2 linked regions of the Rhodopseudomonas palustris genome follow. The protein of the gene in region 1 interacts with the protein of each later gene in a pairwise test. Links are inferred from orthologs where the notes say so. Each region holds a gene or a part of one and is shown in the gene's direction. Other genes may lie near its edges.

Region 1 (14,755 bases):
AAACACCCGGAACACGAATTCGGCGGCATCGGCCGTGCCGCGGCGACTGACCAGCGTCAGGACCAGGCCGGTGAACACTGCATGATACAGATCGGCAACGCCGCGCCACGCGCGCGACGGCGCCGCCTGCCCGGCTTCGGACGCTTCTCCCATGGGCTCTCTTCCCGTTGTCGTTCTTGTTCGTGGTTTCTGCCGCGGCCGCCCTGCGACCAGCCGTCTCACTGATTTTCACGGGTGGGAATTGAACACAACCCCGCTTCCGACATTGCCATTGTTCAGTTCCTCCAGTGGAGATTTGTCGATGCGCCGATCGCTTCCGACCAGCCGGCTCGCCCTGTGCCTCGCCCTGGTGCTGCCGCTCGCGGCCTGCGGCGATCAGTCCAATCTGGCACAGGGCGAGGATTTCGGCCCCTCGCCGAAGCTGCCGGAGCCGGCGAACACGCTGTTGCCGACGGTCAACATCGCCAAGGCGGTGGGCTGGTCGGAGGGCGCCACGCCGAAACCGGCCGAGGGACTTGCGGTGACGGCGTTCGCGAGGGGGCTCGATCACCCGCGCACGATCCACGTGCTGCCGAACGGCGACGTGCTGGTGGCCGAAACCAACGCGCCGGAACGCCCCGAAGAGGGCAAGGGCCTCAAGCGCCGGGTCGCAGAGTACGTCATGGGGCAAGCCGGCGCCCGAACGCCGAGCGCAAACCGCATCACCCTGCTGCGCGATGCCGACGGCGACGGCGTCGCCGAGATCCGCGAGACGTTCCTCGAGGGTCTCAATTCGCCGTTCGGCATGGCGCTGGTCGGCAACGAATTCTACGTCGCCAACACCGACGCGATCGTGCGTTTCCCCTACAATCCGGGCGACACCCGGATCACCGCAGCGGGCGAAAAGCTGGCCGATCTGCCGGCCGGCCCGCTCAATCATCACTGGACCAAGGATCTCGTCGCCAGCCCGGACGGCAGCAAGCTGTACGCGACCTCCGGCTCCAACAGCAACGCCGCCGAACACGGCATGGCGGTCGAGGAAAACCGCGCCGCCGTGATCGAGGTCGACCGGCAGAGCGGCGCGACGCGGCTGTTCGCATCCGGGCTGCGCAATCCCAACGGTCCGGCTTTCCATCCCGAGACCGGCGAATTGTGGGTCGTCGTCAACGAGCGCGACGAGATCGGCAGCGACCTCGTGCCCGATTACATGACTTCGGTGAAGGACGGCGGGTTCTACGGCTGGCCGTACAGCTACTTCGGCCAGCACGTCGATGACCGCGTCAAGCCGCCGCGGCCGGATCTGGTCGAGAAAGCGATCGTGCCGGACTACGCGCTGGGCAACCACACGGCCTCGCTCGGACTCGCCTTCAACACCAGCGATCTGTTTCCCGACGCGATGAAGGGCGGTGCCTTCGTCGGCCAGCACGGCTCGTGGAATCGCAAGCCGCACTCCGGCTACAAGGTGATCTTCATCCCGTTCGAAGGCGGCAAACCGTCCGGGCCGCCGCGCGACGTTCTGGCCGGCTTCCTCAACGCCGACCAACAGGCGCAGGGCCGCCCGGTCGGTGTCGCGCTGGACCAGCGCGGCGCGCTGCTGGTCGCCGACGACGTCGGCAACGCGATCTGGCGGGTGACCCCGGCGGGTACTGAGGCAGCGTCCAATTGAACAGCCGCAAATCGACTGGAGCGGGTTCGATCGCGGTCATTCGGAGAGACTGGAGTCCTGCGCGACCAATCGTGGACGCTCCCGAAACTGGAGGCCGTCATACACCTCGGCCAAGGACAACCGCACTTTCAGCTTCGGCAATTCAAATTCGGCGCCGAGGCCTTTCAGAACCTCGTTGCTCCACTGCCGGTCCTCGCCCCGGGTATAGAGATGCGCACTCGCCATCTCGGTGTCGATCAGCAGAATATACTCGAGGCACACAAGTGATTGGTACTCCGCAAGCTTGACGGTCACGTCGAAACCACTCGTTGTCGGCGACAGCACTTCGACAACGAGCAACGGCTGATCGGCGACCAGCGACTCTTCGACAGGTTGGCCACAGTCGACGCCGAGATCCGGCATTCGGCGGGTCGACGGCGAGGTCGCGACGTAAGTGTCACCCGTAAAGGTTTGGCAGGGACCGCCGCGCACCTGACCATGAATCGCGGCCGTCAGATTCACGACGATTGCGTCGTGGCGACGGCCAGCCCCGGCCATTGCCACGATTTCGCCTTCGACCAGCTCGTAGCGCTGTTCCTGCCCGGCCACCCAGGCGAGAAACTGCTCGGCACTGACCTGCGTGACCGGCAATGTCTTCATGCCAGAACGATAGCATCCGGCTCGAACACCGCCAAGGCGGTGAAGGAGCGGGATAGTCCGCCTCACGCCTTGAAGTGCTTGCTCAGCTTCAGGCCCTGGGCCTGGTAGTTCGAGCCGATGCGCTGGCCGTACATCGCGTCGGGGCGCGACAGCATCTTTTCGTAGATCAGGCGGCCGACGATCTGGCCGTGCTCGAGGATGAACGGCACCTCGCGCGACCGCACTTCGAGCACCGCGCGGGCGCCCGAGCCGCCGGCGCCTTCGTAGCCGAAGCCGGGATCGAAGAAGCCGGCGTAGTGCACGCGGAATTCGCCGACCAAAGGATCGAACGGCACCATCTCGGCCGCGTAGTCCGGCGGCACCTGGACGGCTTCCTTCGAGGCCAGGATGTAGAACTCGCCGGGATCGAGGATCAGCGTGCCGTCGGGGCGGGCCGCGATCGGCTCCCAAAACTCGCCGACCGCATAGCCGCCGCGACGATCGATATCGACCACGCCGGTGTGGCGCTTGGCGCGATAGCCGACGAAGCCCTCGGAGTTCTCGCCCGACAGATCGACACTGAGCGCGACGCCGCCAGCGAGGTCGGCGTCGTCGGCATCGACCAGCCGCTCGGCGTCGTGCAGCGCGTCGAGCTCGTCCTGCTCCAGCGTGGCCTGGCCGACGCGGAAACGGACCTGCGACAGCCGCGAGCCTTCGCGCAGCAGCACCGGGAAAGTCTTCGGGCTGATCTCGGCATAGAGCGGGCCGTGATAGCCGGCGCCGATCATGTCGAAGCGGCGGGTGCCGTCGGCGATCACCCGGGTGAACACGTCGAGCCGGCCGGTCGAGCTTTTCGGATTGGCGGCGGCCACGATATGGCGCGGCAGCGCCAAGCTCTCAAGCAGCGGCACGATGTAGACGCAGTTGGTCTCCAGCACCGCGCCGTCCGACAAGTCGATCTCGTGCAGCTTCAGCTCGTCGATCCGCTCCGCCACGGTGCAGTCCGGCCCCGGCAGGAAGCTGGCGCGCACCCGATAGGCGATCGGTCCGAGCCGCAGGTCGAGGCTGGCCGGCTGGATCTGGCTCTCGACGAACGGATATTCCGGCAGGATCAGGCCCGATTCCGTCATCGCCGCGATCATGCGGTCGGGCAGAATTCCGTCGGCGTCGGGCGGCAGGGTGAACGGCACGGTGTCATCCTTCGGAGCGCAGCCATGCCCTCCGGGAAACTCAGATACGAGTGTTCACCGCTAGCCGAAGCCCGGCTTGACGGGAAGAGTACGGAGGATTAAGAGCCCGACTTATCCCGTGGTGATTTGAGCCGGCCGGCTTGCAGCCACGTTAAACAAGTCGCTAAACAGGCCGGGGACGTTGTGGTCCCGGCCCGAGGGTTGATCCCCAGGCCGGTTTTTTTGTGCCCGCATCGTCCGATGTGGGCGCGCTGGAGACCACATGTCCGAGTCCAAACCGACGATTCCCGTTCCCGCCACCGCTCACTTCCGCCGCGAGACCCGGCTGGTGCATTCCGGCAGCTTGCGTTCGCAATTCGGCGAGACCTCCGAGGCGTTGTTTCTGACGCAAGGCTTCGTCTACGACAGCGCCGAGCAGTGTGAGGCGCGCTTCACTGGCGATGACGCCGGCTTCCAATATTCGCGGTTCTCCAACCCCACGGTGTTCAGCTTCGAACAGCGGATGGCGGAGTTTGAGGGCGCCGAATCGGCGCGCGCCACTGCGACCGGCATGGCGGCGGTCACCGCCGCGATTCTCGCGCCCTTGCGGGCCGGCGACCACGTGGTCGCCTCCAAAGCGATGTTCGGCTCGTGTCGCTACATCGTCGAGGATCTGCTGCCGCGTTACGGCATCGAGTCGACGCTGGTCGACGGTCTCGATCTTGGCCAGTGGCAGCGCGCGATGCGGCCGAACACCAGGACCTGCTTCCTGGAAAGCCCGACCAACCCGACGCTCGACGTGCTCGACATCGGCGCGATCGCCGAAGTCGCCCATGCCGGCGGCGCGCGCCTCGTGGTCGACAACGTGTTCGCCACCCCGATCTGGCAGAGCCCGCTGCAGCTCGGCGCCGACGTCGTGGTGTATTCGGCCACCAAGCACATCGACGGCCAGGGTCGCTGCCTCGGTGGCGTGGTGCTGTCGTCGCAGGCGTTCATCGAAGAGCACATCCAGATCTTCCTGCGCCAAACCGGGCCGTCGCTGTCGCCGTTCAACGCCTGGGTGCTGCTGAAGGGTCTGGAGACGCTGTCGATCCGGGTCGAGAAGCAGACCGCCAACGCCGCCGCGATCGCCGATGCGTTGGCCGGCCACCCGAAGGTGCCGCGGCTGGTCTATCCCGGCCGCGCCGACCATCCGCAGGCCGAGACGGTGAAGAAGCAGATGGGGGCCGGCTCGACGCTGGTCGGCTTCGAAGTGAAGGGCGGTAAGGCCGAAGCGTTCCGCTTCCTCAACGCTCTGAGGCTGGTGAAGATCAGCAACAATCTCGGCGACGCCAAGAGCCTCGTCACCCACCCGGCGACGACCACGCATCAGCGGCTGAAACCGGAAGCCCGCGCCGAGCTCGGCATCAGCGAAGGCTTCATCCGGCTGTCGGCCGGCCTCGAACACAAAGACGATCTGATCGAGGATCTGGTCGCGGCGCTGGAGAAGGTATGAGCGATCAAGGCCCCGTGTCGTCATTGCGTGGAGCTCGGCGCGAAACTATCGATCGGACCGGAGCCTGATCTCGGCGCGGAAGCCTGAGCGGTCGGTGCGGTTGCCGAGATGCAGGCCGGCGCCGCTGCGCTCGACCGCGAGCGAAGCGATCGCGAGACCGAGACCGCTACCGACCACCGACTTGTTGCGGCCGCGGAAGAAGCGCTGACCGATCTTGTCGAGCTCGTCCGCCGCGACTCCTGGTCCTGTATCCTCGACCACGATGTCGCGCGGCGACTCCCCGGTCCGCCAGCGGACTTCGCCACCGCCCGGCATGTACTGCACCGCGTTCTCGTGCAGATTACGGATCGCGAGCTCGAGACACTCGCGATTCCCATTCCACACCACGTCGCGGAGATCGTCGCCGATCGTCACCTCGATGCCGCCGGCCCGCGGCGTGGCGCGAACCACCTCCTCGATCAGCGGGCGCATCGGAACGCGGGTGCGATCGTCGATCTCGGCATGCGCGTCGAGCCGGGCCAGCGTCAGCAATTGCCGCACCAGCCGCGTGGCGCGATCGACCGCCAGCAGAATCTGCTGGAGCGCCGCCCGCGACACCACCGGGTCGTTCGCCGCGAGCGCGACCTGCGCCTGGGTCTTCAGCGCGGTGAGCGGACTGCGCAGCTCGTGCGCGGCGAATGCGGTGATTTCCCGCTCGTGCCGGCGCGCCAGCGCGACCTTTTCGAACAGCGCGTTGAGCGCCAGCGTCAACGGCTTCACCTCCGACGGCGCGCGGCTGGCGTCGACCGGCCGCATATCGTCGGCGCCGCGGCCGACCAGATCCGACGCGATCGCCTGCAACGGCCGCAGGCCGCGGCGGACGCTGACCCAGATCAGCACCCCGAGCAGCGGCGCGATCAGCAGCGCCGGCCACAGCAGTCCCTTGATCAGGTCGGTGACCAGGCGGTCGCGCAGACCGAGTCGATCGCCGACCAGCACCCTGAAGCCTTTGGCTTCGTCCTCCGTCGCGTAGATCCGCCAGACCTCGCCGTCGATCAGGCGTTCGGAAAACCCACTCGGCTGGTCGCTGAGCCGCTGCTCCGGCGCGCCGCTCGACCGTGCGATCATCGTCCCTTGCAGCGACCATACCTGACAGGAGAGCTGGCGCTCGTAGTTGCCGCCCGTGGCCGCAGGCCGCAGGCTCGGCAGCTTTTCGGGCAGCCGGCCCTCCATGCTGCCGACCAGCGACACCACCATCCGCGCGGCTTCCTGCAGGCGGGTGTCGAGCACGTGTTCCAGCTCGCGCTGGCTGGACGCATAGATCCACGCCACCGCGGCGATCCACACCGCGCCGGTGGCGCCGAGCAGCACGAAGAACAACCTCAGCCGCAGCGAGCCGATCATCGCGGCGCCATCCGATAGCCGAGGCCGCGCATCGTCTCGATCGCGCTGCGGCCGAGCTTGGCGCGGAGATTGTGGATGTGGACCTCGATCGCGTTGCTGTCGACTTCGTCGCCCCAACCGTACAGCCGCTCCTCGAGTTCGGCGCGCGAGCGAACCACGCCGGGCCGCTCCATCAGCGCGTGCAGCACGGCAAATTCCCGGCGCGACAGCGCCACCGATACGCCGTCCAGCGTGGCATTGCCTTCCGCCGGATACAGCCGGACCGGACCGTGTTCGAGGCAGGTGGCTGCGCGGCCGTCGCGGCGGCGGATGATCGCGCGCAGCCGCGCCGACAGTTCATCGAGATCGAACGGCTTGCCGAGATAATCGTCGGCGCCGGCGTCGAGACCGGCGATGCGGTCGGGCGTTTCGTCGAGCGCGGTCAGCAGCAGCACCGGGGTCGTGTCGCCGGCGGCACGGATGGCGCGCAGCAGATCGACGCCGCTGCCGTCCGGCAGCATGATGTCGAGCACGACGGCCGAGAATTCGTTCGCCGCCAGCGCCGCACGGGCGTCTTCGCAACCGCTGACGCAGTCGATGCTGGCGCCGGCGAGCGACAGCCCGGCACGGATGCCGTCCGCGATCATCGCATCGTCCTCGACCACCAGAATTCGCATCGGCCCGTCACCTCCTCATCACGGCTTGCTGCCTCAGGCTTAAGGCTGGCTTAAGCTGGGCGGCCAGACTGCCCCCGGTTCGCAAGCGCCGGGGAATCATGGCCATTCGTCTGTTACGTATCATCGCCCTGCTGGTCGTGGCGGGGGCGGGAATGTCCGCGGGGAACACCGCAACTGCCGCATCCAGAGAACAGCCGTTCCGGCTTACGGTCGATCCCGCCGCCGACGGCGTGATCCTCAACTGGACGATTGCACCGGGCAACTACCTGTACCGCGACAAGATCGTGGTGCGAGCACTGGACGGCACCCGGCTGCGCCCGGAACTGCCGCAAGGCACCACCAAGGACGATCCCAACTTCGGCATCACCGAAGTGTATCACCGCAGCCTCGCCGTCACGATCCCGGCGGGCGCGTTGAACGGCGTCGCGCGGCTCAGCGTCGGCTACCAGGGCTGCGCCGAACGCGGCATCTGCTATCCGCCGGTGACCGCGGCCGTCGACCTCGGCAGCGCCGCGGTGACGATCGCCGGCACCGCCGGCGCCACGCCGCAGATCGCCTGGCCCGATCTGCCGCCGGCACTGCCGGGCGCCGAGCCGCGCAGCATCGCAGCGTCGCCGGACATCGGCGGGTCCGCCGCGTCGGTGTTGCCGTCGATGACCCAGGCCTGGCTGCCGCTGCTGCTCGCCTTTGCCGGATTCGGTCTGCTGCTGGCGTTCACGCCGTGCGTGCTGCCGATGGTGCCGATCGTCGCCGGCATGCTCACCCGCGCGGGCCGCGACATCACGCCGGTCCGCGGTTTCGCTCTGGCGCTGATCTACACGCTGGGCATGGCGACGGCCTATGCGGCGCTCGGCATCGCCGCGGCCTGGTCCGGACAGAACCTGCAAGCCGTACTGCAGATGCCGGCCGCGCTCGCAGCAATGGCGGCGGTGTATGTCGCGCTGGCGCTGTCGAGCTTCGGCCTGTTCGAACTTCAGCTTCCCGCCGCACGGTTCGGCGATGCGCTGACCGGCCGGATCAGCAGCCGTGCCGGGCCGCTGCTCGGAGCCGCGGCGCTCGGCTTCGCCTCGGCGCTGATCGTCGGCCCGTGCGTGACGCCGCCGCTCGCCGCAGCTCTGCTGTATGCCGCGCAGACCGGCGACACCGCGCGCGGCGCTGCGGCGCTGTTCGCGCTCGGCCTCGGCATGGGGTTTCCCCTGATGCTGGTCGGCGCCTTCGGCGGCGGCGTCCTGCCGCGCTCCGGCCCGTGGCTGGTGAGCGTGCGCAAGCTGTTCGGCGTCGTCTTTCTGGCGATCGCGACGGCGCTGCTCGGGCGCCTCGTACCAGCTTCGGTCAGCATGATGCTGTGGGCCGCGCTGGCGATCGGGACCGCGGTGTTCTTCGGCGCGTTCGACCGGATCGGCCGGCCCGGCGGAGCGGTGCCGCGGCTCGGCAAGGCGGCCGGGCTGGCGCTGTTCGTCTACGGCGGCGCCCTGATCGTGGGCGCGGCCGGCGGAGCCGACGATCCGCTGCGGCCGCTCGCGGTGTTCGGTAGCAGCAGCCGCACCGCGCAGCCTCTGCACGACGCGCGGACGGTGACGTCGGTCGCCGCACTGGATGCGGCGATCACCGACGGCCGCGATCGCGGCAAGCCGATCATGATCGACTTCTCGGCCGACTGGTGCACCGCCTGTAAGACCATGGAGCGCAATGTGTTCGCCGCGCCGGAAGTGCAGCGCCGTCTCGCCGGCCTCACCGTCATTCGCGCCGACGTCACCGCCACCAATGCCGAGACCGCGGCGCTGATGCAGCGCTTCGACGTAGTCGGCCCGCCGACCATGGTGTTTCTCGACGCCCGCGCACCCTGACCCTGAAGCGCCTGGACGCGCGGTCCTGATCACCGCCAGACTGGAGAATGACGATGAACCGCAGACAATCCCTTCTGATCCTCGGCGCGATCGCCGCCGTGCCGCTGCTGAGGTCGTTCGGCGCGCCGCAGGCCTGGGCCGAAGGCGTCGATGTCGATGCGATCCTGCGCGATCCGGACGCTCCGGAGGCCGGCAATCCCAGGGGCGACGTCACCATCGTCACCTATTTCGATTACAATTGTCCGTTCTGCAAGAAGTCCGAACCGGACCTGAAGAAGGTGGTCCGCAGCGACGGCAAGATCCGGCTGGTGTACAAGGACTGGCCGATCCTGACCGAAGCGTCGGTGTACGGCGCGCAGATGGCGCTCGGCGCCAAGTATCAGGGCAAGTATCAGATCGCCCACGACGCCCTGATGGCGATCCCCGGACGCGGCATCTCGAAGGACCAGATGCGCGATGCGGTCGCGGCCTCCGGCGTCGACATGGCGAAGCTGCAAAGCGACCTCGATACCCATGGCGATGCGATCACCGCGCTGATGCGGCGGACGCAATCGCAGGCCGAAGCGATCGGCCTGCAGGGTACGCCGGTCTATCTGGTCGGGCCCTACAAGGTCGCCGCGGCGCTCGACGCCGACGCGTTCAGGAAGGTGGTGGCGCAGGTGCGCGGATCCCAGGGCGCGAAGTGAGCCGGCGTCCGTTGCATCCGATGACGATCCGCCCGATCCTCGTTCTTGCGGCTGCCGCGCTCGCGCTCGGCGGCTGCGTCACCAACTCGACGACCGACATCAAGGGACCGGCAGCGACGGTCGCTCCTGCAGTTGCTGCGCGCTACGCCGCGATCGACACCGACAGACACCCGATCGCCGCCGTCGAAGCCGAACAGCTCGATCCCGCCTACGTCCGGCAACTGGTAGACTACCGGACCGCCGAGCCGCCGGGGACGGTGGTGGTCGATCCGCGCAACCGGTTTCTCTATCTGGTGCTCGAAGGCGGCAAGGCGCTGCGCTACGGCGTCGGGGTCGGCAAGGCCGGGCTGGAATTCACCGGCACGGCGGAGGTCGGCCGCAAGGCCGAGTGGCCGCACTGGACGCCGACGCGGAACATGATCGCGCGCGAGCCGGAGCGTTACGGCAAATGGGCCAGGGGCATGGAGGGCGGCGAGACCAATCCGCTCGGGCCCCGGGCGCTGTATCTGTACAAGAACGGCAAGGATACGCTGTTCCGGATTCACGGCACCACCGAGCCGGAGACGATCGGCAAGGCGGTGTCGTCAGGCTGCATCCGGATGCTCAATCAGGACGTGATCGACCTTTACGCCCGCGTGCCGAAAGGCGCCAAGGTGGTGGTGCGATGACTACATCGGCCGAAATGCCGTGACGTCGCCCGGTCCGGCGGTGCCGAGCCGAACCTGATCGACCGAGCGGATGATGCCGTCGCCGAGCAGTTGCGCGAAGCAGGCGTAGCCCCAATCGTTCATGTGCAGCCCGTCGGCGATGACGAACTTGTCGAACGGAATCGCCTGCTGCTCGTGCCATTCCTTCATCACTTCGAACCGCGGAAAGATGCCGACATGGCGCAGCTCAGCGAGCCGGCCGAGCGCCTTGATCATCTTGCCGGCATGCTCGGGCCGCTCGTTGACCCGCGGCGCGTATTGCGGATCGACCAGCACGATATCGGCCCCGGCGGACTGGATCGCCCTGATGCCGTCGTCGACCAGCCTGCCGGTGTCGGCCGGATCGAGGTCGCGCAGGATCGCATTGGTGCCGACCTGCCAGATCACCAGATCGGGCTGGGCGTCGAGCACGGTGGTCTTCAGCCGCTGCATCATTTCGGGCGCGTCCTCGCCGCCCTTGCCGCTGTTGACCACGGTGATGTCGGAGTGCGGATAATGGCGCCTCAGCATCGCGGCGAGCCGGTTCGGATAGGTGAACGCCGGCGAACTCGACCCATAGCCCTGGGTCGAGGACGAGCCGAACGCGACGATCACCACCGGCCGGCGGTCGGCGAGCTTGCGCGCGACGCGTGGCAGCGAACCGATCGACTTGGCGCCGCCCTTCGGCGGCAAGCAGGGCACCCGGCCGAGGATGTCGCCGGCCTGTTTGGCGACGCCTTTGATCTTGTCGAGGGCGGTGCCGGCAACGGTCTTGCTGCGATCGGCCGGAACGATGTGGGGCTCGGCTTCGCCGGGCGCGGCCTCCCCGGCTGCAGGCCCGGCCTGGGTCTGCGCAGTTTGAGCCTGCACAGTTTGAGCCTCCACAGTCTGGGTCTGCACGGTCTGGGCCTGCGCCCTCTCGTCCGGAGCAGCAGACAGAACGAATGTCGTCGCCAATAGCGCCGCGGCGGCGGATTTGGAGCGGTCGGATACTCTCATCAACGCTTATTCCTCACCTCCGCCGGGTCGATCTGCGCCGCCTCCATCACGAACGCCAACAGCGCCCGCGCCAGACAGTTGTGCATCCGCAACGCCATATCGATCCCTGGCGCGGGACTGAACAGATCGAACTCGCCGGTCTCGTTCCAGTGGCGCATCAGCGCAAAGCGGTCGAACAGCGGAACTTCGTATTCCTGCGCGACGACCCGCATCGCATCGAGATACGGCGCCGGATTGATCATCGTCTCCGTGCGGGGACTATACTGCAAATTCATCAACACGATGTCAGCACCCGCCTGCTTCACGGCGGCGATGCCCTGGCCGAGGGCGGTGCGGAACTCGTCCGGATCGATCGACCGGATCGCGTCGAAGGTTCCGGTCTGCCAGATTACGAGCCCCGGCTTGCGCTCGGCGACCAGGGCCGAGAGCCCGGCGGCGACATCGGCGGCGGTCCGCTTCGACCGCATCTCGACCATGACGTTGACCTCGACGCCCGGCAGCTTGTCGCGCAAAAGCGCCTGCAATCGTCCGGGATAGGCGCTGTTTTCCGCCGACAGGATGGTCGAGGAGCGGCTGCCGACCACCAGAACGTCGATCTTGCGGCTGGTTTTGATCGCGGCGGCGACGCCCTTCAGCCTGGCCTCGGTCGCCAGCAGATAGGCCGGCGGGACGCAGCTTTGGCCGTTCTGCTCGGCCGCGGCCGGCGCCGACAGGCCGATCGCCGTGAGCAGCGCCACGGCCAGTGCCAGACCCAACCCGGCCATCGCCGTGGCCTTCATGCATCGCCCCCCGCGAGGTCGGCGTCGGGCGGTGGCCGCGACCCGGACTTGCTCGCCACATTTTTGTACCACGAGAACAGCCAAGCGGCGGCCGACATGATGAAGATACCGGTCAAGCTGACGAAGAAATGCATCAAGGCGCCGCCGGAAACCTCCGCCAGCACGAAGTATCCGGCGAAAGCAAGGAAAATACCAATACAGAAGATCTCCAACGAATGCTGGCCGCACAGGATCAGCGGTCGCAGCCAGAGCGAATTCAAGGCCGGCCAGTCCCGCGGGATGAACCGGACGGTCAGCGCCGCCAGCGCCAGAAAATGCGCGAACCGCAACACGTCCAGGTTGGGCTTGTCGATCGGATACATCCACTGCTCGAGCCATTTCGGCAGGGTGTGGAACAATTGCGGGGTGTACCAAGTCAGTGTGACATAAAATGCGGCCACCAGATAAATCGCCGCCAGCCACAGCGTCAGCTTCGAGGCCAGCACCCGCGACAGCCGTTCCGCCCCGCCCATCGCGCACCAGGCGCCGAACACGAACAGAAGCTGCCAGGCGAACGGATTGAACACCCAGGCGCCGCTCGGATAGGCGGTGAGGTGAAGGTCGAACTGCCAGGTGGCGGCATAGAGCAGGGTCGCCAGCCCGAGCGTCACGTCCGGCCAGCGCCGCATCAGCCACAGGATCGGCGGCAGGAAGAACATCAGCACGATGTACAGCGGCAGCACGTCCATATTGACCGGACGAAACCGCAGCAGCAGCGCCTGGACGATGGTGACGTCGGGCTGTTTGAGGAAGTCGAGGATGCCCATTTCCTCGGAATACAGCGGGTTCTGGAAACTGGTGGCGACGTAGGAGATCTCGGCCAGGAAGATCGTGAACAGGAACACGTGGGCGACGTAGATCTGCCAGACCCGCTTCAGGATGCGCGCCGCCGCTACCACGAAGCCGAGCTCGGTCATCGCCCTGCCGTAGACGAACGCCGCCGTGTAGCCGGAAATGAAAATGAAGATCTCGGTGGCGTCGGAGAAGCCGTAATTCCGCAGCGTGAACCAGGTCAGCACGTTGGCCGGCAGATGATCGATGAAGATCAGCCACAGCGCCAGGCCGCGGAACAGATCCAGCCGCAATTCCCGTTTCGGCGCCGGCTTGCGCGGCGGCGGGGGGGCCGTCCGCGGTGGCGGCGCAGCCGGCTCGGTCGGCGGCCCGCCTGCGGGCGGCGCGCCGGTGACCGGTTCGGCAATGGTGGTGACGGGAGGAGTCATGTGGCTCTGCGATGGCGCACTGCACGCTCGTCGTTGCTATAGCAGCCGGCGCGCCACCGGCGAAGCGGCTGGCGGCACGGCCGGCATTCTGCCGCAGCCCCCAAAGGCGCTGTTCGAAGCCGAGGATGGCTAGCCCCGAACTATGTTGAAACCGCGGAGACGCCGGCGCGACAACCTGAAACTCGTTCCGAACGACTGGTTTCAACGCTGATTTTCGTTATATTTAGGCCAAGAGCTGGAAATCGAGCCATGTACCGTGCCGTCACCCGCCGGATCGAAGTGACCGTCGAGCCGAATTATCTGCCCGAGCGCTCCTCGGCGGAGAACCGGCAGTATTTCTGGTCCTACACCGTGGTGATCACCAATTCGGGCGAGGAAACCGTCCAACTCCGCACCCGGCATTGGGTGATCACCGACGCCTCCGGTCGGACCCAGGAAGTGCGCGGCGAAGGCGTGGTCGGCGAACAGCCGGTGCTCGCGCCCGGCGAGCGGTTCGAATACACCAGCGGCGTCCCCCTCCCCACCGCCTCCGGATTCATGGCCGGCCGCTACCAGATGGAAAGCGAAACCGGCGAGACCTTCGAGATCGACGTCCCGACCTTCTCGCTGGACAGCCCGGAGGGGAAACGGACGTTGAACTAATCGACAGTTCGTAGCCTGGGATGAGCGCAGCGAAAACCGGGAAGGCTGCGCAGGAAGGTGCGTTTCGCCTTCGGCTCGACGCACCCTACGATCACTCCACCCCCGCCTCCTCCGGCGTGAACTCGTACACCGATGAGCAGAACTCGCAGGTCACCACGACCTTGCCGTCCTTGACCATGTCGGCGCGGTCGGCGGGAGCGAAGCGGGACAGCATGCCGGCGACGGCCTCGCGCGAGCACGAGCATTCGGCGCGCATCGGCAGCGACGAGAACACCCGGACGCCGCGCTCGTGGAACAGCCGGTACAGCAGCCGCTCCCCGGACAGATCCGGATCGATCAGCTCGACGTCCTCGACGGTGGCGATCAGCGACTGGCCTTCGACCCAGGCGTCGTCCTCATCGACGGTGTGGGCCTGGGTGCCTTCCGGCGAGTCGCCGGGATGCAGATCGGCCTGGCGCGCGCGCTCCGGCGACTTCGGCAGGAATTGCAGCAGCATGCCGCCGGCGCGCCAGTGATGCCGGCCGCCCTCGCCGCCGCGCCATTCCTCGCCGACCGCGAGACGAACCCGGGTGGGGATCTGTTCGGAGCGCAGGAAGTATTCGTGCGCAGCCTCCTCCAGACCGGCACCGGTGAGCGCCACCAGGCCCTGATAGCGGCGCATGTCCGGCCCCTGATCGATCGTCATCGCCAGATGGCCGTTGCCGAGCAGCGCGCCGGAGCCGAGCCCGGGTTCGAGCCGGGCTGCGTCGTAGCGCGCGTAGGCGCGCAGGCGATCGGGCGCCTGGAAATCGACGATCAGGAACGACACCGGGCCGTCGGTCTGAGTCTGCAGGATAAAGCGGCCGTCGAACTTCAGCGACGAGCCGAGCAGCGTCGCCAGCACGATCGCCT
Region 2 (14,796 bases), 360 kb from region 1 along the record:
GTCGGTCTGGGACTGATCGGGACGCTGCTGGCCCTCAACCAGAAACCAGCTTCCGTTTTGCGAAATTTGTGAGTATGCAGCGGCGCGGCATCGGGCTGCGCGGCGCGCTGGCGCACCGCTCCGGGCGGCCTGTAACAGGCTTGAAACGGCCACTTTCGACCAAGGTCGGACGCCGTTTTCTTTACCCTCCGGAGCGGAGCGACATTCAGCCGCGCATTAAAGCTTGCCCGGTCCGTGTTAGTTTCCCACATATCAGCATGGGTCGGACGGCCCGATGAACAGGCGTTAATTTTGGGTTCAACCTCGATTTTGGGTCGACCTCGAAGTCCGCGCAGTTTGCTCGATCGCCGTCCGGGATAAATTAGTACTGGCGCTCGCCACCCTTCGCGACCGGCCAGACAAAACTCGGGATCTCGACCATGTCGGACTTGGACCGCAACTACGCTTCTCCCTTCGGCCGGGCCGCCGGACGCGTCGAAACCGCGACCGTCGACGCCGGCCTGCGCGCCTACATGCTGCGCATCTACAACTACATGACGATCGGCCTGGCCATCACCGGTCTGGCCGCGCTCGGCGTCTATATGGGCGCAGTGACCACGGACGCCGGCGCAGCCGCCGCCCGTGTCGGCAACACCATGCTGACCTCGTTCGGCGTGGCGATGTTCGTCAGCCCGCTGAAGTGGGTGTTCATCCTCGCCCCGCTTGCGATGGTGTTCGTCATTTCTTTCGGCATCAACCGGCTCAAGCCGGCGACCGCACAGCTTCTGTTCTGGGCGTTCTCGGCGCTGATGGGCATCTCGCTGTCGTCGATCTTCCTGGTCTACACCCACACCTCGATCGTCCGGGTGTTCTTCATCACCGCGGCGGCGTTCGGTGCGCTGAGCCTCTACGGCTACACCACCAAGCGTGACATGACCGGGATGGGCTCGTTCCTGATCATGGGCCTGATCGGCGTCGTGATCGCCAGCCTGGTGAACCTGTTCGTCGCCTCGTCGATGCTGCAGTTCATCGTGTCGGTGGTGGGCGTGCTGGTGTTCGCCGGCCTGACCGCCTGGGACACCCAGCGGCTGAAGAACGACTACATCTACGGCGCGGGCTCGATGGGCGGAGAAGTCGCCGAGCGGGCCGCCATCACCGGCGCGCTGTCGCTGTACCTGAACTTCATCAACCTGTTCACGCTGCTGTTGCAGTTGCTCGGACAGAAGGAATAACGGTCTCCGACGGAGACCCCGACGGATCGAAGCCCCGGCCCTGCGCCGGGGCTTTTGTTTTGGACGATAAGCATTGCGCGAGAGACGGTGGCCACGCGCCCGCACGGAGCGTATGACGGCGCCGCCTCACCCTGTCGCGACCGCCCGAGACAGCCGATGTCCAATGTCCTGATCCGCCCGGCGACGTCCGCCGACCTGCCCGCCGTCACTGCGATCTACGAGCAGGCCGTCCGGTTCGGCACCGCGACCTTCGAACTGACGCCGCCCGACCTCGCCGAGATGACCCGGCGGTTCGAAGCCCTGACCGGCGCCGGCTTTCCCTATCTGGTTGCGGCAGCCGACGGCGCGATCGCCGGCTACGCCTATGCGGGGCCATACCGGCCGCGGCCGGCGTATCGGTTCACGGTGGAGAATTCGATCTACCTCGAGCCGGCGGCGCACCGCCGCGGCATCGGCAGCGCGCTGCTGGACGATCTGGTCGCGATCTGTACCAGCCGCGGCTTCCGGCAGATGATCGCGGTGATCGGCGATTCCGCCAATGCGGCCTCGATCGCGCTACACCGCAAGGCCGGGTTCGTGCCGATCGGCACCCACACCGACGTTGGGTTCAAGTTCGGTCGCTGGCTGGATTCGGTGCTGATGCAGCGGACGCTGGGGGACGGCGGCAGGACGGTGCCGGAAGCCTGATCCAAGGGAGTCATTCCGGGGCGCTCACGAAAGTGAGCGAACCCGGAATCCAGAGGTTGTCAGCAACGATCGAGATTCCGGGTTCGCCGCTACGCTCCGCCCCGGAATGACGGAGGGAGGTCACACCAGCGCCAGCTTGCGATCGATCACCAGCAGCACGCGATCGAGTTCGTGGCCGCGGCGCAGGATCTGGCCGGAGGCGCCGATCACGCAATAGGCCCCCTGCTTGCGTGCCAGCCGCGGATCCTTGACGATGCGGTAGATCGGAACTTCCGACGCGCGCCGAAAGATCGAGAACACCGCATGATCTTTCAGGAAGTCGATGGCGTAATCGCGCCACTCGCCCGCAGCCACCATCCGGCCGTAGAGATTGAGGATGCGATTGAGCTCCAGGCGGTTGAAGGTCACCCGTCCCTGCAGCGGAGCTGCGCCTGAGCGCTCCGCTGCGCGGCTCTCGCTGGGATCAGCCTCCCCGGAAATCAGATCCATCGGCGCCTCCTGTCACGACGCTGACATGATTGCGCCGGCCGCGCACGGCCGCAAGGGGATCGAAAGCAGCACGCTCGCAAACCAGCCGATCGCCGAACCGATCTCACGGCTTCGTTAGCCGAATTCTTATTGCCGCCCGATTTTCGCCAACCGCGCGCCAAGCCCGGTTGCGATAACACCATCACTGCGTTGGCCCGGTCCCCTCGGTTTCGGATTCCTCAGCCCCCAGCCCCCCGAAGCAGTTGGGATCGGGCCTGTACGCAGAACCTCAATCCCCCTCCTGGGCCGACGCAAGTTGGTCCTTTTTTGTTTGTGCCGCCGCCTCGATTGGGGTCCGCGTCGCACGGCCATCGTGGCGGGTTCTCGCCGCCCGGCGCTGGAACTTCGCCCGCCACCGAACTTGATCGAGTTGGGGAGGGGTCAGTTCAGGGAGGTGAACGCGGCGCCGAGCATCGCGCCCGGCTTCTCCCGCGTACCGTTCTGGATGTATACGGCAGCCGCGTCGACGCCGTCGCCGACGACGTTCTCGAGCGGCACCGCCCAATGCTCCGCCGCGCCGCTCCAGTCGCCGACCTTCAGCAGATTGCGCACCACGTTGTGGTAGGTGATTTGCCGGCCGCGGTTCTCGCCGCGCCCGATCTCGATCGGGACCGCTTTTGACACCGCACAAATCCAGACCTCACCGCTTTTGGCGGTCTGACCTCGAGGCGCGGCCGCAACCGAGACCTTGATCTCGTTGCCCTCGACCGCAAGCGACACCGGCACCGCCATCACGCCCGCCAACTTGTCGGTGGTCCTGATCGCCGCGTCGATGCCGGCGCGATTGCTGCCGACCAGATGCGCCGAACCGTTGACGACGACCTGCGGGGTGAACACGTCGCGATCGCCCCGCACTTGCGAGTAAGCACGTTGGCGGGCGCTGAAGCGAGGGTCGGCCAGGGTATCCTTCCAGCCGAGATAGTCCCAATAGTCGATCGGCAGGCTGAGGGCGATCACCGACGGATCGCGGGCGAGTTCGCCGATGATCTTGTCGGCGGGCGGACAGGACGAGCAGCCTTGCGAAGTAAACAGTTCGACCACGGCGCGCGGCTCGGCGGCAGCAAGGTTCGCCGTCGCGATCGTCACGCACAAGCCGAGTGCGCCGGACCACCGCGAAAATCCACCAACACCATCCATCGTCGTTTGCCGAACCGCCTTTGCCGAGTGCTTCGGGACGGCAGCACGCCGCCGTCCATCGAGGAGCCTTAAAACGAAAAGGCGGCCCTTTGCATAGGCCGCCTTCCGTTCACCTACCACTCACTTCGCAGTGAGGCTTCTGCGCCTATTGGCTGAGATCGCGCCGGCCGCGATCCTGGCTCAGGCCGCGAGCTTGCGCAGCACGTAGTGCAGAATACCGCCGTTGCGATAGTAATCGAGCTCGTCGAGCGTATCGATGCGGCACAGCAGCGGCACGCGCTTGCGCTTGCCTTCGGCCGAGGTGATCTCGGCTTCGAGCATCTGCCGCGGCTTGAGGTCGCCCTCGAGCCCCCGGATCGTGACCTTCTCGTTGCCCTTGAGGCCGAGCGAGGCCCAGGAGGTGCCCTCTTCGAAGGTCAGCGGCAGCACGCCCATACCAACGAGGTTGGAGCGATGGATGCGCTCGAAGCTCTGGCAGATCACGGCACGGACGCCGAGCAGCCGGGTGCCCTTCGCGGCCCAGTCGCGCGACGAACCGTTGCCGTATTCGGCGCCGGCGAACACCACCAGCGGCACCTTCTCTTCCTGGTACTTCATGGCGGCGTCGTAGATCGACATCTGTTCGCCGTCCGGCCAGTGCTTGGTCAGGCCGCCTTCCGGAATGTTGCCGTCGGCGCCCTTCAGCATGTGGTTCTTGATGCGGATGTTGGCGAAGGTGCCGCGCATCATCACTTCATGGTTGCCGCGGCGGGTACCGTACTGATTGAAGTCGGCCGGACGCACCTGATGCTCGGTCAGGTACTTGCCGGCAGGCGAGGTCAGCTTGATCGAACCGGCCGGCGAGATGTGATCGGTGGTGATCTTGTCGCCGAACAGCGCAAGGATGCGGGCGTCGACCATATCGGTGATCGGCTCGGGCTGCTTGGTCATGCCCTCGAAATACGGCGGGTTCTGCACGTAGGTCGAGCCCATGTTCCACTTGTAGGTCTCGCTCTCGACCGTCTTGATCTTGCGCCAGTTGGTATCGCCCTTGAACACGTCGGCGTAGCGCGCCTTGAACACCTTGGAGGTGACGTACTTCTTGACGAAGGCGTTGATCTCCTTGGTGGTCGGCCAGATGTCCTTCAAGTACACCGGCTTGCCGTCGCGACCGGTGCCGATCGGATCGACCGCGAGGTTCTTGGTGACCGAACCGGCCAGCGCGTAGGCCACCACCAGCGGCGGCGAAGCGAGGTAGTTCGCCTGCACGTCGGGCGAGACGCGGCCTTCGAAGTTGCGGTTGCCCGACAGCACGGCCGCAGCGACGATGCCGTTGTCGTTGATCGACTTCGAGATCTCCTCCGGCAGCGGGCCGGAATTGCCGATGCAGGTGGTGCAGCCGAAGCCGACGAGGTTGAAGCCGACCTTGTCGAGATCCTTCTGCAGACCGGAATTCGCGAGGTACTCGGCGACGACCTGCGAACCGGGCGCCAGCGAAGTCTTCACCCACGGCGCCGCCTTGAGGCCCTTGGCGGCGGCGTTGCGCGCCAGCAGGCCGGCACCGATCAGCACGCTCGGATTCGAGGTGTTGGTGCAGGACGTGATCGCTGCGATCACCACATCACCGTGGCCGAGGTCGAAATTACGGCCTTCGACCTTGTAGCGGGCGCCGTCCAGCGCCTTCTTGTATTCGGCGTCCATCGCCGTGGTGAAGCCTTCCGCTACCGCCGGCAGCGCGACGCGGCCCTCGGGACGCTTCGGTCCGGCCAGCGACGGCACCACGTCAGCGAGGTCGAGCGTCAGCGTCACGGTGAACACCGGGTCCGGCGACTTGGCGGTGCGGAACAGGCCCTGCGCCTTGGCGTATTTCTCGACCAGCGCGACGCGCGCCGAGGCGCGGCCGGAGGTCTTCAAATAGTCGAGGGTTTCGCTGTCGACCGGGAAGAAGCCGCAGGTCGCGCCGTATTCCGGCGCCATGTTGGCGATGGTCGATTTGTCGGCGACCGAGAGATGATCGAGGCCCGGGCCGAAGAACTCGACGAACTTGCCGACCACGCCCTGCTTGCGCAGCATCTGGGTGACGGTCAGCACCAGATCGGTGGCGGTGACGCCTTCCTTGAGCGCACCCTTGAGCTTGAAGCCGACCACTTCGGGCAACAGCATCGACAGCGGCTGGCCGAGCATCGCAGCTTCCGCCTCGATGCCGCCGACGCCCCAGCCGAGCACGGCGAGACCGTTGACCATGGTGGTGTGCGAGTCGGTACCGACCAGCGTATCCGGATAGGCGACCTCGAAGGTGCCGGTCTTGCGGCCGATGGTCATCTTCTCCTTCTTGGTCCAGACCGTCTGCGCCAGGTACTCGAGATTGACCTGGTGGCAGATGCCGGTGCCGGGCGGCACCACCGAGAAGTTCGAGAACGCCTTCTGACCCCACTTCAGGAACTCGTAGCGCTCCTGGTTCTGCTTGTACTCCTCGGCAACGTTCTTCTTGAAAGCCTGGTTGTTACCGAAGAAGTTGACGATCACCGAATGGTCGATGACGAGATCGACCGGTACCAGCGGGTTGATCTTCTCGGCCGAGCCACCGAGCTTCTGCATCGCGTTGCGCATCGCCGCCAGATCGACCACCGCCGGCACGCCGGTGAAGTCCTGCATCAGCACGCGCGCCGGGCGGAAGGCGATCTCGTGCTCCAGCGCCTTCTTCCGCATCCACTTGGCGACCGCCATGATGTCGGCCTTCTTGACGGTGCGGTCGTCCTCGTTGCGCAGCAGGTTTTCCAGCAGCACCTTCATCGAATAGGGCAGACGGGAAATCCCCTTCAGACCATTCTTCTCGGCGGTGGGCAGGCTGTAATAGACGTAAGACTTGCTGCCGACCTTGAGGATCTTCCGGCATTTGAAGCTGTCGAGCGAGGTCATGTAAGGCGGGTCCCAGATTATCGTTGTCGATGGGGCGAGCTTGTATGCTGGCTCCGGAGGGGCAGGCCGTCCGGCTTGCAGGCGCCGATCGTGTGCTGCATCAAGTTCCGGCTTATAGAACCTTTCCAATTGCGCCGCCAGTTCGACAATGACAGGCGAGCGCATCGATTTGTGAGCAGGCCGTTCCGATCCCGGGGCGGAACAGGTTGGGATGCATGCGGCTGTCGGGGCGCGACTTACGATGTGTACGAGGTGGCCGCGAGGTATTCGCCGGGCTCGCCTTCGATGCAAGCGGCGGCGAGGCACTGGCGCTGGTCGGCCACAACGGCGCCGGCAAGACATCGTTGTTGCGGCTGATCGCCGGGCTGCTGACACCGGAGGCCGGAACCATCACGCTCGACGGCGGGGAACCGGATACGCCGGTCGCCGAACAGGCGCACTATCTCGGCCACCGCGACGCGCTCAAGCCGTCGCTCAGCGTCGCCGAAAATCTCGGGTTCTGGCGCGACTTTCTCGGCGGCGACCGCACCGACCTCAGCTCCGCCATCAAGGCGGTCGGGCTCGGCCACGCGGCCGAGCTGCCGGCGGCGTATCTGTCCGCAGGGCAGCGGCGGCGATTGTCGATCGCCCGGCTGCTGGTGGTCCGGCGGCCGATCTGGCTGCTGGATGAGCCGACCTCCGCGCTCGACGTCAAAGGCCAGGAGCTGTTTGTCGGCTTGATGCAGGATCACCTCGCCGGCGGCGGCATCATCGTCGCCGCCACCCACACGCCTCTCGGCATTCCGGTGCGCGAGCAGCGGATCGGAGCCTCTGCATGACCGCGCTCGGCGCCATCATTCGCCGCGATATCAGGATCGCGCTCCGGGTCGGCGGCGGCGCGCTGATCGGGGTGCTGTTCTTCCTCACCGTGGTGGTGCTGATGCCGTTCGCGGTCGGCCCGGACCTTGCGCTCTTGAAGCGGCTCGGGCCGGCGATCCTGTGGCTCGGCGCGCTGCTCGCCAGCCTGCTGACGCTCGACCGGCTGTTCACCGCCGACGCCGAGGACGGCTCTCTCGACCTGATCGTGATGAGCCGCACGCCGCTGGAGCTGACCTGCGCCGCCAAGGCGCTGGCGCATTGGCTGGCGGCAGGGCTGCCGCTGATCGTCGCGACCCCGGTACTCGGCCTGCTGCTCAACCTCGACGGCAGCGCATCGCTGGCCGTGATGGCGACGCTGCTGGCCGGCACCCCGGCGCTGACCTTCACCGGCATGATCGGCGCCGCGCTGGCGGTGACGCTTCGCCGCGGCGGCCTGCTGCTGGCCGTTCTGGTGCTGCCGCTGTCGATCCCAGTGCTGATCTTCGGCGTTTCGGCCTCCCAGGCGGCGATCGTCGGCCCGGTGTCGTTCGGCACGCCGTTTTCGATCCTGTGCGCGATCTCGCTGCTCAGCCTGGTGATCGGCCCGTTCGCCGCTGCCGCCAGCCTGAGGCAGGGCCTGGACTAGAACAGGCGCAGCGTCGTTGGTTCGGTGCCGATGCCGTCGGTTCGGACCCGCGACACGCCGGATTCGCACCCGCGCGCAGGCGCTTCACCGCCGATCAACTCCTTCGGAAGTCGCCCCTGATCTGACCCACGTCATTGCCTGCGCCGGTCCCGGACATTATCAGGGACGTCATGAAGCTGACCGAACTCGCCAATCCGACCCGGTTCCTGACGCTGGCAGGGCGCCTGCTGCCGTGGCTGGCGGCCGCGACCGCATTGGCGTTGGCGGCCGGCCTCACCCAGGCGATGCTGGCGCCGGACGACTACCAGCAGGGCGCCACCGTCAAGATCATGTTCGTGCACGTGCCGAACGCCTGGCTGGCGATGGCCGTCTGGGGGGTGATGAGCATCGCCGCGCTCGGCACCCTGGTGTGGCGGCATCCGCTCGCCGACGTCGCCGCCAAGACTGCGGCGCCGATCGGCGCGGCCTTCACGTTTCTGGCGCTGGTCACCGGCTCGCTGTGGGGCCGGCCGATGTGGGGCACCTATTGGGAATGGGATGCCCGGCTGACCTCGATGCTGGTGCTGTTTCTGATGTATCTCGGCCTGATCGCGCTGTGGCGCGCGGTCGAGGATCCGTCGCGCGCGGCGCGCGCCGCGGCGGTGCTGACCCTGGTCGGCGCCATCAACCTGCCGATCATCAAGTTCTCCGTCGACTGGTGGAATACGCTGCACCAGCCGGCCTCGGTGGTGCGGATGGGCGGATCGACGCTCGACAAGGCGTTCCTGATCCCGCTGCTGGTCACCGCGATCGGATTTTCGCTGCTGTTTCTGACCTTGCATCTGGCGGCGATGCGCAACGAAATCCTGCGACGGCGAGTCCGCTCGCTGCAGATGCTGCAGGCCAGCCGGGCCGAGGCGGCGTGATGTTCGGCAAATACGCGGACTTCATCGTCTCGTCCTACGCCGCGACCGCGATCGTGGTGCTGCTGCTGATCGGCTGGGTGGTGCTCGACTATCGCAAGCAGAAGGCGCGGCTGCGCGACCTCGAAGCGCGCGGCGCCGTGCGCCGTTCCGGCCGCAGCGCCACCGACCACTGAACCCGACGGATCATCATGACCGACACCCTCGACCCCGCCTCGTCGAAGCGCCGTTCCTGGCTGGTGGTGCTGCCGGCGCTGCTGTTCGCCGGGCTGGCGGTGTTGTTCTGGTTTCGGCTCGGCGACAGCGACGTATCGCGGATCCCGTCGGCGCTGATCGGCCGGCCGGCGCCGCAGACCCCGCTGCCGCCGCTGGAAGGCCTGAGCCGCGACGGCACCCAGGTCGCCGGTCTCGATCCGGCGATGTTCAAGGGCAGGGTCAGCGTCGTCAACGTCTGGGCGTCCTGGTGCGTGCCCTGCCACGACGAGGCGCCGCTGCTGATGACGCTGGCGGAAGACAGCCGGATTCAGCTCGTCGGGATCGACTACAAGGACAAGCCGGACAACGCCCGCCGCTTCCTCGGCCGCTACGGCAACCCGTTCGCCGCGGTGGGGGTCGACGTCTCCGGCCGCGCCGCGATCGAATGGGGGGTGTACGGCGTGCCGGAAACCTTCGTGGTCGGCCGCGACGGCAGGATCGCCTACAAGCTGGTCGGCCCGATCACTCCGGACAACCTCGAGAAGGTCTTGAAGCCCGAGATCGCCAAGGCGCTCGCGGCGCCGCAGAGCTGATCGGCCTGTTAGCACGGCCGAATACCCTCCGAGAAATAAATCGGACCGTTTATCGGCCGTTCATCGCAGCGCCATTGCGGCGCCACGAATCCGGATGAGCTTTCGGACGTTACTAACAACGTCCTCTGGAGGGACATCCGATGAGTATTTCGACTTTGCGTCGTCTCACGCTCGCCCCGCTCGCCGCCGCCGTCGCGCTCGGCCTGTTCGCCGCCGCGCCCGCGATGGCGCAGGCGCCTCAGCCGGCCACGCCGCCGACCGCCAAATCCGACAAGATGACCCCTCCGCCGAAAGCCGACAGCAAGGCGGCAGCCCCGGCGAAGTCCGAGAAGACCGAGCCCCTCGACATCAATTCAGCGACCGCCGAACAGCTCGATGCACTGCCCGGCGTCGGCAAGGCGTACTCGGCCGCAATCATCAAGGGCCGGCCCTACAAGGGCAAGGACGAACTGGTGCACAAGAAGATCGTGCCGCAGAAGACCTACGACGGCATCAAGGACAAGATCATCGCCAAGCAGAAGTAAGCGAGGCGAAGCCGGGAAGAGGGGATCGCGGTCAGCGCCCCGACACGTCGCCTTCGCCGGCGGCGCTCTGTTCGAGCGTCGCCGGTTCGGCCGCGTAGCGCTTGATCAGCGGCATTTGCGTCATCGCGAACAGCATGGTCAGCGGCACCATGCCGAATACCTTGAAATTGACCCAGAAGTCGGTCGACTGCGTCCGCCAGACCGCTTCGTTGAGCAGGGCCATGGCGAAGAAGAACAACGCCCAACGCAGCGTCAGCTTGCGCCAGCCCTGCGCCGTCAGGTTGAACACCTGATCGAACATGATGGCGATGAACGAGCGGCCGAACAGCAGGCCGCCGCCGAGCACCGCAGCGAACAGCGCGTACACGATGGTCGGCTTCATCTTGATGAAGGTCTCGTCGTGCAGCACCAGCGTCAGGGTGCCGAACACCAGCACCACCACCGCGGTCACCAGCGCCATGACCGGAACGTGCCGGGTGACCGCATAGGACGCGATCATCGCGGCCACCACCGCGACCATGAAGGCGCCGGTGGCGGCGAACAGATTGAACTTGGCGTTGACGACGAAGAACACCAGCAGCGGGCCGAGCTCGGTCGCCAGTTTGAACAGCGGATGCGGCCGGTTCTTCTCGAGGAGCTCGTCGCTCATGCGGCCTCCGTGCCGGCGATCGCCTTGGCGAAATCGCGCGCGGTGAACGGCGACAGGTCGTCGACCCCTTCGCCGACGCCGATGAAATGCACCGGCAGTTTGTGCTTCTCGGCGATCGCCACCAGGATGCCGCCGCGGGCGGTGCCGTCGAGCTTGGTCATCACCAGCCCGGTGACGCCGGCGGTCTTGGTGAATGCTTCGACCTGCGACAGCGCGTTCTGGCCGACGGTGGCGTCGAGCACCAGCAGCACCGCGTGCGGCGCGGTCGCATCGACCTTCTTGATCACCCGCACCACTTTTTCGAGCTCGCTCATCAGCTCGGTGCGGTTCTGCAACCGCCCGGCGGTGTCGATCAGCAGCACGTCGCGGCCCTGCTCCTTCGCCGCCGTCAGCGCGTTGAAGGCCAGACCGGCCGCGTCGGAGCCCTGCGCGCCCGCCACAACCGGCGTGCCGGTGCGCTCGCCCCAGACCTTGAGCTGATCGATCGCCGCAGCCCGGAAGGTATCGCCGGCGGCCAGCATCACCTTGTGGCCCTCGGACGCGAACCGCGCCGACAGCTTGCCTATGGTGGTGGTCTTGCCGGAGCCGTTGACCCCGACCATCAGCACCACGAACGGTTTCTTCCCGGCATCGACGACGAGCGGCTGCGCCACCGGCGCCAGCACCTTCTCGACCTCCGCGGCGACGATCTCTTTGACGTCGCTGGCCGAGATCATCTTGTCGTAGCGGCCCTCGCCGACCGCGCTGGCGATCCGCGACGCTACCTCGGCGCCGAGATCGGCTCGCAGCAGGACGTCCTCGATCTCCTCGAGCATCGCCCGATCGAGCTTGCGCTTGGAAACGAATTCCGACAGCGCCGTCCCGATCGAACTCGAGGTGCGCTTCAAGCCGCTGGACAGCCGCCGCCACCAGCTCTGTTTCGAATTTTCCGGAGTGTCGCTCATCAGGGCGCTGTGTTAGCCGTTTCGTGCCATGAACGAAAGCCACCCCGATCAATTCGACGTGCCGGAACTGACCGCGGACGAGATCCAGGCGCGCGTGCTGTATCGCGACGGGCTGATGCTGGTGATCGACAAACCGCCCGGTTTGCCGGTGCATCGCGGCCCCAAGGGCGGCCCGAACCTGGAAGCCTCGTTCGACGCGCTCCGCTACGGATTGCCGCGCCCCCCGGTGCTGGCGCATCGGCTCGATCGGGACACCTCCGGCTGCCTGGTGCTCGGCCGCCATCGCAAGGCCACCGCCACGCTCGGGTTGCTGTTCAAGCACTCACGGATTTCCAAGACCTATTGGGCGATCGTCGAGGGCGGCCCAATCGAAGACTCAGGTGAGATCGACCTGCCGATCGCCCGCCTCAATGCCGAACGTGGCTGGTGGCAAAAGGTCGATCCGGACGGGCTGCCGTCGCTGACGAAATGGCGGGTGATGGGGCGGTCCTCCCCTCCCGCTTGCGGGGAGGGGTCGGGGGTGGGGGTCCATAACGGGACGCCATCCTTGGGGCGCCCTCACCCCACCCCTCTCCCGCAAGCGGAAGAGGGGGTTCTCAGTGCTGGGGGAGAGTGTGACGATCTGGCTCGAAAGCCGGGCGCCAAATCCGGCGCGCCGCCGCCGGCGCAGCTCACCTGGCTGGCGCTCGAGCCGATCACCGGCCGGACCCATCAGCTCCGCGTGCATTGCGCCGCGATGGGGTGGCCGATCTTCGGCGACAACATCTACGGCAACGGTCCGCGGTTCGGCGAGCCGCGGCTGCATCTGCATGCCCGCGAGATCGTCATCCCGCTATCGCGCAACAAGCCGCCGGTGGTGGTGACCGCACCGCCGCCGGCGCATATGCACCCGCGGCTTTCGGCCTGCGGCTGGACCGGCGCCGCCTGACGGCGGAGCCGGCGCCGAACGCGTTCTTCGCCGGTTCGCCGCAGCGCACGCACCGCGATCACAGCCCTGCACATGCGCGCGATCAGCGCCGAAAGTCGGATGACCGCACCGCTTGTCGTGGCCGGCCGGGCCGACGCATAATTGCGCCAACAACAACAGCCGGAGGCTGGGACGCTCGCACGTCTCTTCACCGGCGATGCTCCCCCGCAGCGTTTCCATGACTTCGCCCGGATCGCAGGATCAACGATCGGGCGGAGACAAACTCGTTGGCGGGTGAGTCGCCGGTTGCAGCGGGGTTGCGGTCGAGCACCGACGGCGGGTGCGGCATCGGCCGCGTTTTTGTGGAGGAACGAATGTCCGACAAGATCTACGACGTGCCCGCAGAATGGGCGAGCCGCGCCTTCGTCGACGATGCCAAATATCGGCAGATGTACGATCGCTCGGTGACGGACCCGACAGGGTTCTGGGCGGAGCACGCCAAGCGCGTCGACTGGATCAAGGCACCGACCAAGATCGACAATTGGTCGTATGCCCCGGGCAACGTCTCGATCAAATGGTTCGAGGACGGCGTCCTCAACGCCGCCTACAACTGCATCGACCGCCACCTCGACAAGCGCGGCGACCAGGTCGCGATCATCTGGGAAGGCGACGATCCCTCGCAGTCGCGCAGCATCACCTATCGGGAGCTGCACGACGAGGTCTGCAAGTTCGCCAACATCCTGCGCAACCGCAATGTCGGCAAGGGCGACCGCGTCACCATCTATCTGCCGATGATTCCGGAGGCTGCGTTTGCGATGCTGGCCTGCGCCCGGATCGGCGCGATCCATTCGGTGGTGTTCGCCGGGTTCTCGCCAGATAGCCTCGCCGGCCGCATCAACGACTGCCAGTCCAAGATCGTGATCACCGCCGACGAAGGTCTGCGCGGCGGCCGCAAGGTGCCGCTGAAGGCCAATGTCGATGCGGCGCTGAAGAAGTGCGACGGTGTCGATTGGGTGATGGTGGTGAAGCGCACCGGCGCCGCCGTCGAGATGGATGACGTCCGCGACTTCTGGTACCACGAAGCGGCCGAGATGGTGACGACCGAGTGCCCGGTCGAGCACATGAACGCCGAAGACCCGCTGTTCATCCTCTACACCTCGGGTTCGACCGGCCAGCCCAAGGGCGTGCTGCACACGACCGGCGGCTACCTGGTGTTCGCGTCGATGACCCACCAGTACGTGTTCGACTATCACGACGGCGACATCTACTGGTGCACCGCCGACGTCGGTTGGGTCACCGGCCACAGCTACATTCTGTACGGCCCGCTCGCCAACGGCGCCACCACGCTGATGTTCGAAGGCGTGCCCAACTACCCGACCAACTCCCGATTCTGGGAAGTGATCGACAAGCACAAGGTCAACATCTTCTACACCGCGCCGACTGCGATCCGCGCGCTGATGCAGGCCGGCGACGAGCCGGTGAAGAAGACCTCGCGCAAGTCGCTGCGCCTGCTCGGCTCGGTCGGCGAGCCGATCAATCCGGAAGCCTGGGAGTGGTACCACCGCGTCGTCGGCGAGGACCGCTGCCCGATCGTCGACACCTGGTGGCAGACCGAGACCGGCGGCATCCTGATCACGCCGCTGCCCGGCGCCACCAAGCTGAAGCCCGGCTCGGCGACCCGGCCGTTCTTCGGCGTGGTGCCCGAGATCCTCGATCCGGAGGGCAACGTGCTGGACGGCGAATGCACCGGCAATCTTTGCCTCGCCCGCTCGTGGCCGGGCCAGATGCGCACCGTGTACGGCGACCACGCCCGGTTCGAGCAGACCTACTTCTCGGCCTACAAGGGCAAATATTTCACCGGCGACGGCTGCCGGCGCGATGCCGACGGCTTCTACTGGATCACCGGCCGGGTCGACGACGTCATCAACGTCTCGGGCCACCGCATGGGGACCGCCGAGGTCGAATCCTCGCTGGTGGCGCATCCGAAGGTGTCCGAGGCGGCCGTGGTCGGCTATCCGCACGACATCAAGGGCCAGGGCATCTACGCCTATGTGACCCTGATGGCCGGCGAGGAGCCGACCGAGGAGCTGCGCAAGGAGCTGGTCGCCTGGGTCCGCAAGGACATCGGTCCGATCGCC

The links.
Region 2: the proteins of dsbD (region 1) and FLL57_RS20665 interact in binary tests that used the Escherichia coli proteins (3 or more experiments, as listed by UniProt). The link is inferred for Rhodopseudomonas palustris from one-to-one orthologs.

Annotation. Positions count from the first base shown.
Region 1 is NZ_CP041387.1:4,121,130-4,135,884, forward strand. What follows is about bases 6,496-9,438. They hold dsbD (protein-disulfide reductase DsbD), read left to right. Parts: upstream 6,496-7,064; coding sequence 7,065-8,813; downstream 8,814-9,438. Other genes in these bases: FLL57_RS18965 (response regulator), read right to left, coding at 6,496-6,966; FLL57_RS18975 (DsbA family protein), read left to right, coding at 8,867-9,438. In the rest of the region: FLL57_RS18935 (hypothetical protein), read right to left, coding at 1-153; FLL57_RS18940 (PQQ-dependent sugar dehydrogenase), read left to right, coding at 302-1,645; FLL57_RS18945 (Uma2 family endonuclease), read right to left, coding at 1,682-2,284; FLL57_RS18950 (2'-deoxycytidine 5'-triphosphate deaminase), read right to left, coding at 2,347-3,453; FLL57_RS18955 (O-succinylhomoserine sulfhydrylase), read left to right, coding at 3,716-4,927; FLL57_RS18960 (sensor histidine kinase), read right to left, coding at 4,973-6,310; more of FLL57_RS18965, read right to left, coding at 6,307-6,495; more of FLL57_RS18975, read left to right, coding at 9,439-9,499; FLL57_RS18980 (L,D-transpeptidase), read left to right, coding at 9,520-10,167; FLL57_RS18985 (SGNH/GDSL hydrolase family protein), read right to left, coding at 10,168-11,184; FLL57_RS18990 (SGNH/GDSL hydrolase family protein), read right to left, coding at 11,184-11,963; FLL57_RS18995 (OpgC domain-containing protein), read right to left, coding at 11,960-13,222; Co2+/Mg2+ efflux protein ApaG, read left to right, coding at 13,472-13,864; FLL57_RS19005 (Hsp33 family molecular chaperone), read right to left, coding at 13,956-14,755. UniProt on the Escherichia coli protein: Required to facilitate the formation of correct disulfide bonds in some periplasmic proteins and for the assembly of the periplasmic c-type cytochromes.
Region 2 is NZ_CP041387.1:4,478,987-4,493,782, forward strand. What follows is about bases 7,852-10,835. They hold FLL57_RS20665 (DsbE family thiol:disulfide interchange protein), read left to right. Parts: upstream 7,852-9,037; coding sequence 9,038-9,634; downstream 9,635-10,835. Other genes in these bases: ccmB (heme exporter protein CcmB), read left to right, coding at 7,852-7,944; FLL57_RS20655 (heme ABC transporter permease), read left to right, coding at 8,115-8,849; ccmD (heme exporter protein CcmD), read left to right, coding at 8,849-9,022; FLL57_RS20670 (ComEA family DNA-binding protein), read left to right, coding at 9,775-10,158; FLL57_RS20675 (septation protein A), read right to left, coding at 10,190-10,807. Also shown: FLL57_RS20615 (ABC transporter permease), read left to right, coding at 1-72; FLL57_RS20620 (Bax inhibitor-1/YccA family protein), read left to right, coding at 420-1,211; FLL57_RS20625 (GNAT family N-acetyltransferase), read left to right, coding at 1,368-1,898; FLL57_RS20630 (DUF2794 domain-containing protein), read right to left, coding at 2,019-2,387; FLL57_RS20635 (DUF1223 domain-containing protein), read right to left, coding at 2,808-3,563; aconitate hydratase AcnA, read right to left, coding at 3,744-6,461; heme ABC exporter ATP-binding protein CcmA, read left to right, coding at 6,677-7,279; more of ccmB, read left to right, coding at 7,276-7,851; more of ftsY, read right to left, coding at 10,836-11,751; FLL57_RS20685 (RluA family pseudouridine synthase), read left to right, coding at 11,780-12,679; acs (acetate--CoA ligase), read left to right, coding at 13,033-14,796. UniProt on the Escherichia coli protein: Involved in disulfide bond formation. Catalyzes a late, reductive step in the assembly of periplasmic c-type cytochromes, probably the reduction of disulfide bonds of the apocytochrome c to allow covalent linkage with the heme.